One region of the Solibacillus sp. GQ1 genome, then DNA from elsewhere that is predicted to be linked to it. Evidence: riboswitches for the same ligand, from Rfam matches in the RefSeq annotation. Region 1 holds a riboswitch; each other region holds the start of a gene.

Evidence for each region. A riboswitch is a leader RNA that binds a small molecule or an ion and turns the genes downstream of it on or off. The one in region 1 is predicted to bind S-adenosylmethionine.
Region 2: another riboswitch for S-adenosylmethionine. It lies ahead of metA (homoserine O-acetyltransferase MetA); the one in region 1 lies ahead of AC6CH1_RS14030 (methionine ABC transporter ATP-binding protein).
Region 3: another riboswitch for S-adenosylmethionine. It lies ahead of AC6CH1_RS14885 (O-acetylhomoserine aminocarboxypropyltransferase/cysteine synthase family protein); the one in region 1 lies ahead of AC6CH1_RS14030 (methionine ABC transporter ATP-binding protein).
Region 4: another riboswitch for S-adenosylmethionine. It lies ahead of metK (methionine adenosyltransferase); the one in region 1 lies ahead of AC6CH1_RS14030 (methionine ABC transporter ATP-binding protein).

What each region holds. Positions count from the first base shown of each region.
Region 1 covers NZ_JCAXEX010000002.1:344,386-347,527, reverse strand. The annotation lists gene AC6CH1_RS14035 (methionine ABC transporter permease) at 1-526, opposite strand, end outside; gene AC6CH1_RS14030 (methionine ABC transporter ATP-binding protein) at 519-1,547, opposite strand; SAM riboswitch class I at 1,693-1,795, opposite strand; gene AC6CH1_RS14025 (thioredoxin family protein) at 1,857-2,159, opposite strand; gene AC6CH1_RS14020 (toprim domain-containing protein) at 2,167-2,493, opposite strand; gene gcvH (glycine cleavage system protein GcvH) at 2,583-2,963, opposite strand; gene AC6CH1_RS14010 (arsenate reductase family protein) at 3,044-3,142, opposite strand, start outside.
Region 2 covers NZ_JCAXEX010000001.1:1,367,074-1,370,215, reverse strand. The annotation lists gene AC6CH1_RS06770 (ABC transporter ATP-binding protein) at 1-170, shown strand, start outside; gene metA (homoserine O-acetyltransferase MetA) at 221-1,162, opposite strand; SAM riboswitch class I at 1,316-1,423, opposite strand; gene AC6CH1_RS06760 (nucleoside-diphosphate sugar epimerase) at 1,496-2,239, opposite strand; gene AC6CH1_RS06755 (DEAD/DEAH box helicase) at 2,255-3,142, opposite strand, start outside.
Region 3 covers NZ_JCAXEX010000003.1:130,288-133,429, reverse strand. The annotation lists gene AC6CH1_RS14890 (hypothetical protein) at 1-29, opposite strand, end outside; gene AC6CH1_RS14885 (O-acetylhomoserine aminocarboxypropyltransferase/cysteine synthase family protein) at 219-1,523, opposite strand; SAM riboswitch class I at 1,641-1,755, opposite strand; gene nfsA (oxygen-insensitive NADPH nitroreductase) at 2,002-2,736, shown strand; gene AC6CH1_RS14875 (hypothetical protein) at 2,781-3,142, opposite strand, start outside.
Region 4 covers NZ_JCAXEX010000001.1:2,415,037-2,418,178, reverse strand. The annotation lists gene pckA (phosphoenolpyruvate carboxykinase (ATP)) at 1-1,196, opposite strand, end outside; SAM riboswitch class I at 1,395-1,510, shown strand; gene metK (methionine adenosyltransferase) at 1,776-2,972, shown strand; gene AC6CH1_RS12250 (gamma carbonic anhydrase) at 3,082-3,142, opposite strand, start outside.

The DNA of each region.
Region 1 (3,142 bases):
CACCCGCACCGATAATGCCGGCCATTGCTGTATATCCTACTAAAGCTACCGCAGTAACAGTAATACCAGAAATTAATGCCGGTAAGCTTTCCGGGATCAGCACTTTCCAAATAATCGTAGAAGTTTTCGCTCCCATTGAGCGGGCTGCTTCAATGACACCTTTATCAATTTCTCTTAATGCTATTAATACCATGCGCGCATAAAACGGTGCTGCCCCAATAATTAGCGCAGGTAATGCTGCATTGGCGCCACGGATTGTTCCAAGTAAAAACTTAGTAAATGGAATTAATAAAATGATTAAGACGATAAATGGAATCGAGCGGAAAATATTCACGAGTGACCCTGTCAAAAAGTGTACAATTTTATTTGCCCATAATTGATTGTCGCTCGTTAAAAATAAGACAATACCAATTAGAAGTCCTAGTATAAATGTGATGACTGTCGCAACAGCCGTCATATAAATTGTTTCATATGTTGCTTCGAGCATTTTACCCCAATCTACGTTCGGAAATAATTGATTAAACATGCTCAATCACCTCCGCCTGAATTTCTTGCTTTGCTAAAAAGCTTAATGCTTCCGCGACTGCTTTTGGCTCGCCATCGATATGAATAAACAATGTACCAAACGAACCGCCCGTTGTATTTGAGATTTTGCCATGCACTATATTAACAACTACGTCAAATTGCTTAATCATTTGTGAGATGACAGGCTGTTCTGTCGTTGCCGCTGCAAATGTTAATTTAGCGATTTTGCCTTCTGGATAATTGGCTAAAATCTGTTCCAGTGATGCTTGCGTTTCCTGTGTTTCACCAGAAGCCTGTGATACGAAGTTTTTCGTAATTGGTGCTTGAGGATGCTGGAACACTTGCAATACATCTCCCTGTTCCACTACTTTACCGGCTTCCATTACCGCTACTCTGTTACAGATTTTGCGAATAACATGCATTTCATGTGTAATGAGTACAATTGTAAGTCCGATGTTTTTATTAATATCGAGCAGTAATTCCAAAATTGAATCCGTTGTTTCCGGATCAAGCGCTGAAGTCGCTTCATCACATAAAAGTACTTCCGGGTTGTTCGCCAACGCTCGTGCAATGCCGACACGCTGCTTTTGACCGCCTGACAATTGTGAAGGATACGCTTTCCCTCTTCCTTTTAAACCTACGAGTTCAATCAGCTCTTCTACTCGCTTTTCACGATCAGCTTTTGAAACGCCTGCAATTTCAAGTGGAAATGCAATGTTTTCTTCAACTGTACGTGACCAGAGCAGATTGAAGTGCTGGAAAATCATACTTATTTTTTGGCGTGCTTCTCGTAATTTTGCCCCGGAAGCTTTTGCAATATCCTGGCCGCCTACAATGACAGAACCTGTTGTAGGCTTTTCCAAACCGTTCAGCAGTCGGATCATCGTACTTTTACCGGCACCACTGTAGCCGATAATTCCGTATATTTCACCTTTGTTAATCGATAGGCTTACATTATCAACTGCTGTAAGTTTACCGTTTTTCGTGTTATACACTTTTGTAATATTTTGTATATCAATCATCGGTTGTACTCCTTCTAAATTGAAATAACCTTCCTGCTATTTCAAAATCATGTTCTATTCTCATTCAAAACCTCCGTTGAATGAAAAAAACCTTTCTACCAAGACAAGTAGAAAGGTTTCACATACATTTATACGGTAAACCGTTCTCTCATCTTTCAAAGTTTAAACTTTGTGTGAATTGGCACCTTTGCGTAAACGCTGGTTGCCGGGCTTCATAGGGCACTTCCCTCCACCTCTCTTTATAAGAGCAACGTTATTAAGTTTTATTATTATGAATGTTACTTTATCACGACAAAGTGACTACGTCAATTACTTTTTTAATATTTCATACAAAAACGGTACGGATTTAAATGCATAAATTTTATTCGTTAGTTCCCCGTTGTCTGAAACGATTAAACAAGGTACACTTTCAATTTTCAATTCATATGGTAAATCCCCTAAATAATTGATATTTGCCATACCAAGCGGAAGATCTGGGAGTAATTTCTCAATTACTTCCAACATTTTTTCCGACACTTCACAAGTGCCGCACATAGGCGTATATAAGAAAAACGCTGTCTGATCATACTGTTGTACGTTCTGTTCCCATTGCTGTTTCGTCCATTGTTCCATTATACTGTCATCCTTCTTTTACTAAAAATTTTGCCTGTAGTAAAATATCCCTTAAGATTTTAGTAGGTGTTTTTTCTACTTCTACATATTCGTGAGGTATGATAAGCTGTGTCGCTTCGGGATATGCACGGTTCATCAGTTTACGTAACTTCTCACCGTTTTTATCTGCATCAAACATAGTGATAATTTCATCTTGCTCATATTCTTCCAATAAATCAATCAAATTGACTTCGCTTATTGTGCCATTTGTACAAATAATTGTCACGTCCTCAGCTAATATCGGGATTAATCTCAATTTATCGGCACGTCCTTCTACAACGATGTATCTTCCCATATAACACGCTTCCTTTCATTCGACACCTTTATATATAGAATAACAAAAAAACACTAAAACCTTTATATAGAAGGCTTTAGTGTTTCATATTATTGTTCGATTAATGCAGTGTAAGCATCTGCGTCTAATAACTCGTCTACTTCTGCTTCACTTGTTAACTCAACAGTAACCATCCATGCATTACCGTATGGTGATTCATTTACATATTCAGGATTGTCCAGTAATTCTTCGTTGATTGCAACAACTTTACCAGAAAGTGGTGCATATAGTTCAGAAACTGTTTTAACAGATTCTACACTACCGAAAGGCTGATCCCTTGAAATTTCATCGCCTACTTCAGGTAACTCTACGAATACGATATCGCCTAGTTCAGACTGTGCGAAATCCGTAATACCGATTGTCGCTTTACCGTCTTCAATTTTAACCCACTCATGCTCTTTTGAATAACGTAATTCTTTAGGTGTGCTCATTCGAAAACCTCCATGTTATATGTAGTACATTCAAGTTCATTTTGCCATATTTCGTTCGGAAATACAATGTGAATAACTGTTTATTTCCAAGTTTCTAAGAAGTCAGACTCCTTAAATCCTAAAGTTAATTTTTTACCATCTGTAACGATTGGTCGCTTAATTAACATACCATCCGATGC
Region 2 (3,142 bases), on a different contig from region 1:
TAGAAGAAATACTTCCTTGTTTTAGCCATGTACTTTTAATGAAAGACGGAAAAAATGTCGAAGCCAATGCACGCGAAGTTGTTTTAACAGACGAATTATTAAGCGATTTCTTCGGGCGGGAAATTAGTTTGCAGATCGAACGCGAACGTGCCTGGGTCGCAATTAAATGAAACGAACCAGCAGGAGTCCATCTCTTGCTGGTTCGTTTCATTTATAAGCATTAAATATGATATTCAATATTTTCATCGACGTAATGCCATTCATACGGCGTTTCTTGGTATACGTAGTAGTTCAGCCAGTTGTAGAACAACAGATGCGAATGGGCACGCCAAACATTTTTCGGTGCCTGCAACGGGTCGTTATTCGGGAAATAGTTGATCGGAATTTCCGTATTGTCCGGATCTTTCTCAATATCGCGGAAATACTCATCCGATAAGGTCGTTGCATCATATTCCAGATGCCCTGTAATCATAATATGTTTATTGTTTTTCGATTGCACGATAAACACGCCTGCATCATCCGAATAGCTTAATAGTCGCAAGTCAGGGTGTGCCCGCACTTCATCAATTGAAACCGACGTGTGGCGTGAATGAGGTGCCACATACTCATCACTGAATCCCCGCACTAAATCTACTGTTAAATCCGTAATCACATGGGAATAAACACCGGAGCATTTCTTCGGCAATTCGAATTTTCCGATGCCAAAATGATGATACAAGGCAGCTTGGGCGCCCCAACATATATACATAATCGAAGTGACATGTTCATCTGCCCAGTCCATAACATGCGTAATCTCATTCCAGTAGCCAACATCTTCAAAATCCATTTTCTCTACTGGCGCTCCTGTAATAATGAGCCCATCAAAGCGACGGTGCTTCACTTGGTCGAACGTCCGGTAAAAAGTATCTAAATGCGATTTGGAAACATTTTTTGATTCGTATGTAGCCGTGTTTAAAAATGTCACATCCACCTGTAATGGTGTATTACCGAGTAAGCGCAGCAACTGCAGTTCGGTTTTCTCTTTTTCAGGCATTAAATTAAACACTAAAATATTTAACGGTCGAATTTGTTGTGTTTTCGCACGGTCTTCCTCCATGACGAAAATCTTCTCTTTTCTAAGCAGCTCACCCGCCGGTAAATGTTTCGGAATATTAATCGGCATTCCACTTTCCCCCTCATAAACTTTTTCAATAAACTTTTAATAATCTGTGGTATTCAGGCAATGCATTGTTTTACGAGCGAAACGAACCGTTCCGGAACAATAAAAAAGCCCCTCTCATTCCAGCAAAACAGAATTGAGAGGGGCTTCTACCCGTTCTTATCTGCCAAGGTCAACACCTTGCTGGAAGTAGCACCTTTCTAGTTAAACTAGAGGTTGCTGAAGCATCATCGGGCCAAGTCCCTCCGCTTCTCTTGATAAGTCTATTAAATTGTCATTAGTGTATCATGTACTTTGTAATTTTGCAATAATTCCAAAAATATTATTTCACGCATACTAAAGCTGCTCTTTTTCTATAGTAAATAAGATTGTCTCCAGCCGTTCATCCCATACACGTGTCAATGTATTGTATACCCGCACAAAATGCCTGTTTTCCTTTTGATCAAACAGTAAAAAACATAGGACCGGTATATCATTAATCTGGATCGATTCCGTCGAAACAACACTCGTTATATAGTGCGGTACTTCATCTTCCGCCACCGGTTGTTCGGAAAGTTGCTGTTGTATGAAATCAATCAGCACTGTCTCTTCAATTGCTTCGATTTCTTCTGTTTCGATTGTCGGGAAAGGCTCCGGAAACTCTTCCAAATCCGCAAATTCCTCCAGGTCACCCTCCAATGGCTGCTCATGGATCGGGCTGTATTGAATAAAATAACTTGTTTCTTCAAGTTCCTCTTCAAAAATGCCCGATTCCAGCTGAGCCTTACCCTTTGCAGTTAGTGCAAATTCCTGTTCCTTCACAATCATACCTAGTCGTAACATTTTATTCGTCAAATCATGAATAAATAACGGTTCCACCAATAAAATTTCGGCTAATAACTCCACATTTTTCAGCTTCGCCTTCTCAAATGAAATGAGCATCATCTTCATTAAAATATCCATGGCATTACGCATTACCGGATGATATTTCACTTCCAATGTGTGAATCGGAATGGCGTATTGCATTTGCTTTTTGATTTCAATGGACGGATTTTGGATGAGTTCTTTCTGCAGCTGTATAACTGTACTTTGTAAATCCATTCAATCCCCCTGTTTCTACACAGCAAAATAGCCGTCTTGCTCTTTTACTGTCGTTAATACATGGGCATACATATCCCGTGTTTTCGCGCTCTTTGGACGCTTTGTAAACATTTCGGTACTGCCAATCATTATGAGCAGTTCCCGTGCGCGGGATAATGCAACATTCAGGCGTCGGTAATCTTTCGCAAACCCGATTTCTCCGCGTTCATTGTCATGATTCCGCACCATGCTGACGATAATCACATCCATCTCCATCCCCTGGAATTTATCGACGGATCCTGTACGGATGTGTAAATGCGGTACACTGATTTCCTGTTCGATCAGACGATTAATACGTTTCACCTGCTCCGCGTAGAATGAAATAACGCCAACCGATTTTAATGCGTCTTGTGGAATCAGCCCTTGTGCTTTCGCTTGTCCCGTTGCAGCATTTAATTCAAGAAGCTGCTGTTTAATCTGTTCCAGCTCAGCTAAATTGAATAAACTCGAGCCTTCCTTCATACGCTCTTCAAAATAAGGCTTGGCATTCGGAATATCAAGCCATAGTAAATGGTGATTTCGTGTAACTTTTGATGTTTCAAGGAAATGATCGCGTACGGCATCCGAATCCTCTAACCCGCACTGCAGCTGTTCGGATTCATTTTCGTAAAACGGTGTGATAGTTGACATAATATTTTTATGCATACGATATTGAAGGGCGAGCATCGTTTTATTTTGTGACGGCAAATTGTTATAAAGACGCTCAAACAATGATTCTTCCAGTAACTTTTCAAGCTCTCGTTTTTCTTCAAATGTTGTACTTTCCTTCACAACTTGCTCCAATGTCTCTTCAAATGTCGCATCGCCTACAAGCGGAGGCAACTGGTGATGGTCCCCAACTAAAATGATTTTTGCGCCCTTTAA
Region 3 (3,142 bases), on a different contig from region 1:
ATGTTTTGTGCACTGTATACTTTCCCCATGTTGAACAACTCCTTTTCTTCCAATGATGCTGCAACATCACTTTAAATTTTTCCGGTTGGTAATATTATTATCCCAATTGTATTACTTGGTATTAAATTTGTCAATAAAACTTATAAAAATAGTAGGGATTAATTTTCTAAAAATTGCTTAGCTTCTCGAATGGGAAAAGCTAAGCCTTTTTTAAAGGTTTATGCGTTTGTTTCTGCGCCTACTTCAGCCGCAACTTTCGCTAATGCCTGTTCTAAATCTGCGATAATATCTTCTGCTGCTTCTAACCCGATTGATAAGCGAATGAGCTCTTCCGATACGCCGGCAGTTTTTAGTTCTTCAGCAGATAACTGTTGGTGCGTTGTGCTCGCAGGGTGGATAATCAATGAACGGGCATCCCCAACGTTTGCTACGTGTGAAAACAATTCTACGTTATCGATTACTTGGCGACCGGCTTCGCGTCCACCTTTAATGCCGAACGTAATGATAGATCCAAAGCCGTTTTTCAAGTACTTTTTCGCCAAATCATGTGTCTCAAAATCTTCAAAGCCGTTGTAATTTACGTATTCCACAAATGGGTGGGCTCTTAAATACTCGGCAACTTTTTGTGTATTTTCATTGTGACGGACAATACGCAAATGAAGCGTTTCAAGTCCTTGCAGGAAGTTAAATGCCGCGTCAGCAGATAATGTTGGACCAAAATCACGCAATAGTTGAACACGAAGCTTTGTCGCAAATGCAGCGCCTGCTGTGTCAATCCCGTAGCGTAGACCATGGTAAGAAGTATCCGGTTCTGTAAATCCTGGATGTCTTCCTTGTGTCCAGTCGAACTTCCCTGCATCAACGACAATCCCGCCGATTGTCGTTCCATGACCACCAATCCATTTTGTTGCAGAATGGATGACAACATCCGCACCGAATTCAATCGGATTACTTCCGTATGGGGAAGCAAATGTGCTGTCGATTAATAAAGGAAGACCATTGTCATGAGCGATGTTTGCTACCGCTTCAATATCCAGTACTTTCAAGCTTGGATTTCCGATAATTTCAGCGAAGATTGCTTTCGTTTTATCCGTGATTGCCGCCTGGAAGTTTGCAGGATCTGATTCATCCACAAATTTTACTGTAATGCCGTAGCGAGGCAATGTAGTGGCGAATAAATTGTAAGTCCCACCGTAAAGTGAACCTGCCGCAACAATTTCATCCCCTGCACCGGCAACGTTTAAAATCGAAAATGCTACTGCTGCTGCGCCAGATGAAAGCCCTACTGCTGCTGTACCCCCTTCTAATAAAGCAACCCGTTCTTCAAATGCCCCGACTGTCGGGTTCATAATACGAGAATAAATATTGCCTGTTTCCTGTAATGCAAATAGACGTTGCGCATGAGCTGTGTCATTAAATGCATAGGCTGTTGTGCGGTAAACGGGAACTGCAATTGCACCTGTTACCGGGTCTGGCTTTTGTCCCCCGTGTAATAATAAAGTTTCTGGTCTTAAATTTGTCATTTTATTACCCCCAAAAATTTAATCGATGGTGAAATCGGTGTTTTTTGAGGAGGATTTTTTAAATGAAAAAAACCCTCTTCAGTTAAGAAGAGGGTTGCGCATGAGCAAGTTTGCCTCCTCTTATCTTTCAAAATGATTGTCCATTTTGTAGGAATTAGCACCTTAGTCAGTTCATCACTTACTGGTTGCCGGGCATCTCAGGGCCTATTCCCTCCGCCGCTCTTGATAAGAGTTATGTGATTTGTGTTCCATCGTTGAGTCTCAGTATAAAACATACTAATCCGATATGTCAACACAAAAAAATTAAAATTTTCAGATTTCTATTCAGATTACTCTTATCTGTATTTAACGATATGCAAAAATTCCTTCTCTATGAATTGAACAGACGTTAATAATCGACTTCAAGTAAAATATTGACTAAAATAAGCTTGAAGGCTATATATTTAAGTTTTTTATTACATATAAGGGAGATGTTCACGTGAATACAAAAGAATTATTACGCAGTCATACATCTGTTCGTAAATATACAGGTGAGGAAATTTCTAAAGAAACTGTCATCGATTTAATCGAAACTGCACAAATGGCGGCAAGTTCGCATTTTGTACAGGCCTACAGTGTCATTTGGGTAACGGATGAGGAAAAGAAAACGAAGCTTGGTGAACTGTCTAAAAATGAATTCCAGTTCAAAACAGCGGGCGCCTCTTTCTTGTTTTGCGTAGATTTCAAACGTTTGCAAGTAGCCGGTCAAAAACATGGGGTTGATATTTCTGCTGACACGGCTGAAAACGTGCTTGTAGGGGTAGCAGATGTTGCATTATTTGCCCAAAACTTTGTTATTGCAGCTGAATCAATGGGTTACGGCATTTGCTATATCGGTGGTGCCCGTACAAATCCTAAGGAAATCAGCGAGCTGTTCAATTTACCGGAATACGTTTTCCCATTATTTGCGATGACGATCGGTACACCGACAAAACGCAATGAAACAAAACCGCGTTTACCGGTAGCTGCGGTATTGCATGAAAATGGTTATGACGTTGATAAGTACGAGACGCTGCTAGATGAGTACGATGGAATTATGGAAGACTATTACAGCAGCCGATCTTCGAATCAGAAGACTGCAACATGGACGAAACAAATGGCTGATTACTTAGTTGAACAAAACCGTCCGCATATTAAAGACTTCCTTGCTTCACAAGGCTTTACTTGGAAGTAAGCTAATAAAAAGGAGTATGCCGCAAAATGGCATACTCCTTTTATTTATTTCAACCCTTCAATTTGCAATGCTTTTACAGGCTGGAAATCTTCTCCTGTTTTCGCGTACGTTATCGTCGCCTGGTCACCTTCTTGCAAGTATATTGCAAACGGTGCAACTTCCGTAGAAACGATGAAGTTTTCACCTGTGTTCGCCAGGAAGGATACAATTGTGAAATCACCTACACGCTCTTTATAAACACGCACGACTTTTACCGTCGCTTTGGCCTCTTCGGCATTCGAAGTACCATCTACCGTACTGCCGCCACGGCTTAACGCTGTTTTATAAAGTCTTAACGCTTCATTTGGTGTTGTACCATATGCCGAAATTTCAGGATTTGCTGCTGACACGATAAAGTAATTTTGCA
Region 4 (3,142 bases), on a different contig from region 1:
AGGAACGGAGAACCGAAGCATGTAGAGAATACTGGTTCTGGCTCTGTTACACCACGTTCTGTACCGGCAAGTTTAGAAGTGAAACCGCTTAGGAAGTGATACATTGCCTGCTCTTTAGTCAATTTAGAGATAGGAGGTAATACACCAAATGCATCGGCTGTTAAGAAGACGATTGTATTTGGATGACCTGCTACTGATGGCAAGACGATATTGTCGATAAAGTCGATAGGGTAAGCGACACGTGTGTTTTCTGTTAAAGAACCGTCTGCATAGTCGCATTCACGTGATTCAGGGTCTACCGCAACGTTTTCCAATACTGAACCAAAGCGGATTGCATTGTAAATTTCCGGCTCATTTTCAGCAGATAGGTTGATTGTTTTTGCATAGCAACCACCTTCAATGTTGAATACGCCATTGTCAGACCAGCCGTGCTCGTCATCACCGATTAATTTACGGTCTTTGTCAGCTGATAAAGTAGTTTTTCCTGTACCAGATAAACCGAAGAATAATGCTACATCGCCTTCTTCTCCAACGTTTGCAGAACAGTGCATTGGGAAGATACCTTGTTCAGGTAACAAGTAGTTCATAATACCGAAGATTGACTTCTTCATTTCACCTGCGTACTCAGTTCCGCCGATTAAGATGATTTTCTTTTCGATAGATGTTATAATAAATGTTTCCGATCCAGTACCGTCTACTTCCGGATCTGCTTTGAAGTTTGGCGCAGATACGATTGTAAACTCGGCAACGTGTTTAGCCAATTCGTCTGCTGTTGGGCGGATGAATAATTGATGACAGAATAGATTATGCCAAGCATATTCGTTAATTACTTTAATAGATAATTGAGACTCTTTGTCTGCACCAGCAAAACCGTTGAATACATATAACTCGTCACGTTCTTTTAAGTAATTTATAACTTTTACATAAAGTTTATCAAATACTTCTGCAGAGATCGGACGGTTTACTTTACCCCAATCGATTTTGTCATTTGAAATTTCTTCTTCTACTATATATTTATCTTTAGGAGAGCGGCCAGTATATTTGCCTGTTTCAGCACGTAATGCGCCTTCAACAGTTAGCGATGCTTCTCCGCGTGATGTAGCTTTTTCAATTAATTGTGGAACAGATAATTGAGTTTTGATGTTTTCCCCGTTTAAAAGTTCTTTCAGCTCGTTAGCAATTTCTACCGAATTCATCTATTAAATACCATCCTTTTTTATAGTATTCCCTTATAGAGGGGAGTTGATTCCTAATTCAAAAATAGTATAACACATTAAGTGAAATAATCTATACTAATTGCAAATTATTTTTTCGTAAATTTTAGCAGATCGAAAAAAGTCAAAATTTGTTGACAGTACTTGAATTTTTGCGTAAGATGTTTAATTGAACGGATACTCTTATCCCGAGCTGGTGGAGGGGCAGGCCCTATGAAACCCGGCAACCTGCGTATATTTTATACGTGTTGGTGCCAACCTGATGCAAGGGCAAAATTTCCCTTGAACGATAAGAGTGAAAGGTAACGAAACGTAATATCCTTTCCTCACGTGTGATGAACACGGCTATGAGAGAAAGGATTTTTTTTATTTTGTTTTACAATTTCGTACTGAACGAAAATTATATAGTTACAGCCTTTCAGACCCTCGTGTTAAAGCAAATATAGCTTGACGTTAAAAAGGCAGCTACGCATCAGCGTAATTCCTGCAATATAACGGACATGGGTAATGAGTACCGTATCAATAAAAAACAATTGCCAAAGTGATTTAGGAGGAAATGACATGACAAATCGTCGACTGTTTACATCAGAAAGTGTAACGGAAGGACATCCGGACAAAATTTGTGATCAAATTTCGGATGCCATTTTAGACGCTATTTTAGCTGCAGATCCAAATGCACGTGTAGCTTGTGAAACTACGGTAACAACAGGCTTAGTATTAGTATCTGGTGAAATTACAACTTCTACTTATGTAGATATGAAAGGAATTATCCGCGATACAGTAGCAGAAATCGGCTATACACGCGGTAAGTACGGCTTTGATGCTGAAAATCTTGCAGTACTAGTAGCAGTAGGAGAGCAATCACCTGACATTGCACAAGGTGTTGACCAGGCATTGGAAGCACGTGAAGGTTCAATGACTGAAGATGAACTTGAAGCAATCGGTGCAGGCGACCAAGGTTTAATGTTTGGTTATGCATGTAACGAAACACCGGAACTTATGCCGATGCCTATTTCTTTAGCTCACAAATTAGCGCGTCGTTTAACAGAAGTGCGTAAATCAGGTGAATTGGAATATTTACGTCCGGATGGTAAAACACAAGTAACAATTGAATATGATGAAAACAATGAACCTGTTCGTGTAGATACAATCGTTATTTCAACACAGCACGATGAAGAAGCAACATTGGAACAAATCCAAACAGACATTAAAGAACACGTTATTAAACCGGTAGTTCCTGCTCATTTATTGGATGAAGCTACAAAGTACTTCATCAACCCAACAGGTCGCTTCGTAATCGGCGGACCTAAAGGAGATGCAGGTCTTACAGGACGTAAAATTATTGTTGATACTTACGGCGGTTATGCACGTCACGGTGGCGGAGCATTCTCTGGTAAGGATGCAACAAAAGTTGACCGCTCTGCAGCATATGCAGCACGCTATGTTGCCAAAAATATTGTAGCAGCTGGCTTAGCCGACCGTGCTGAAGTGCAACTTGCTTATGCAATCGGTGTTGCACAGCCTGTTTCAATCGCTGTTGATACATTTGGTACAGGAAAAGTAGCAGAATCACAAATCGTAAACTGGGTTCGTGAACTCTTTGACCTACGTCCTGCAGGCATTATTAAAATGCTTGATTTACGTCGCCCAATCTATAAACAAACAGCAGCATATGGACATTTCGGTCGCACAGATTTAAATGTGCCATGGGAAAATACGGATAAAGCAGCTGAATTAAAAGCAAAAGCAGGAATTTAATAAAATAAAAAGGAGCATCCGGTTAAATGGATAGCTCCTTTTTTGTAATTTCCAGTAAACTTCCTATATTATAGGTAGAGATTTCGATAAACAGTAAATGAGTGTGAAATTATTTCTGAAGTGATTTATAGTATTGTCCCTTCGCTACATATTCGGAAATAATGCGATCC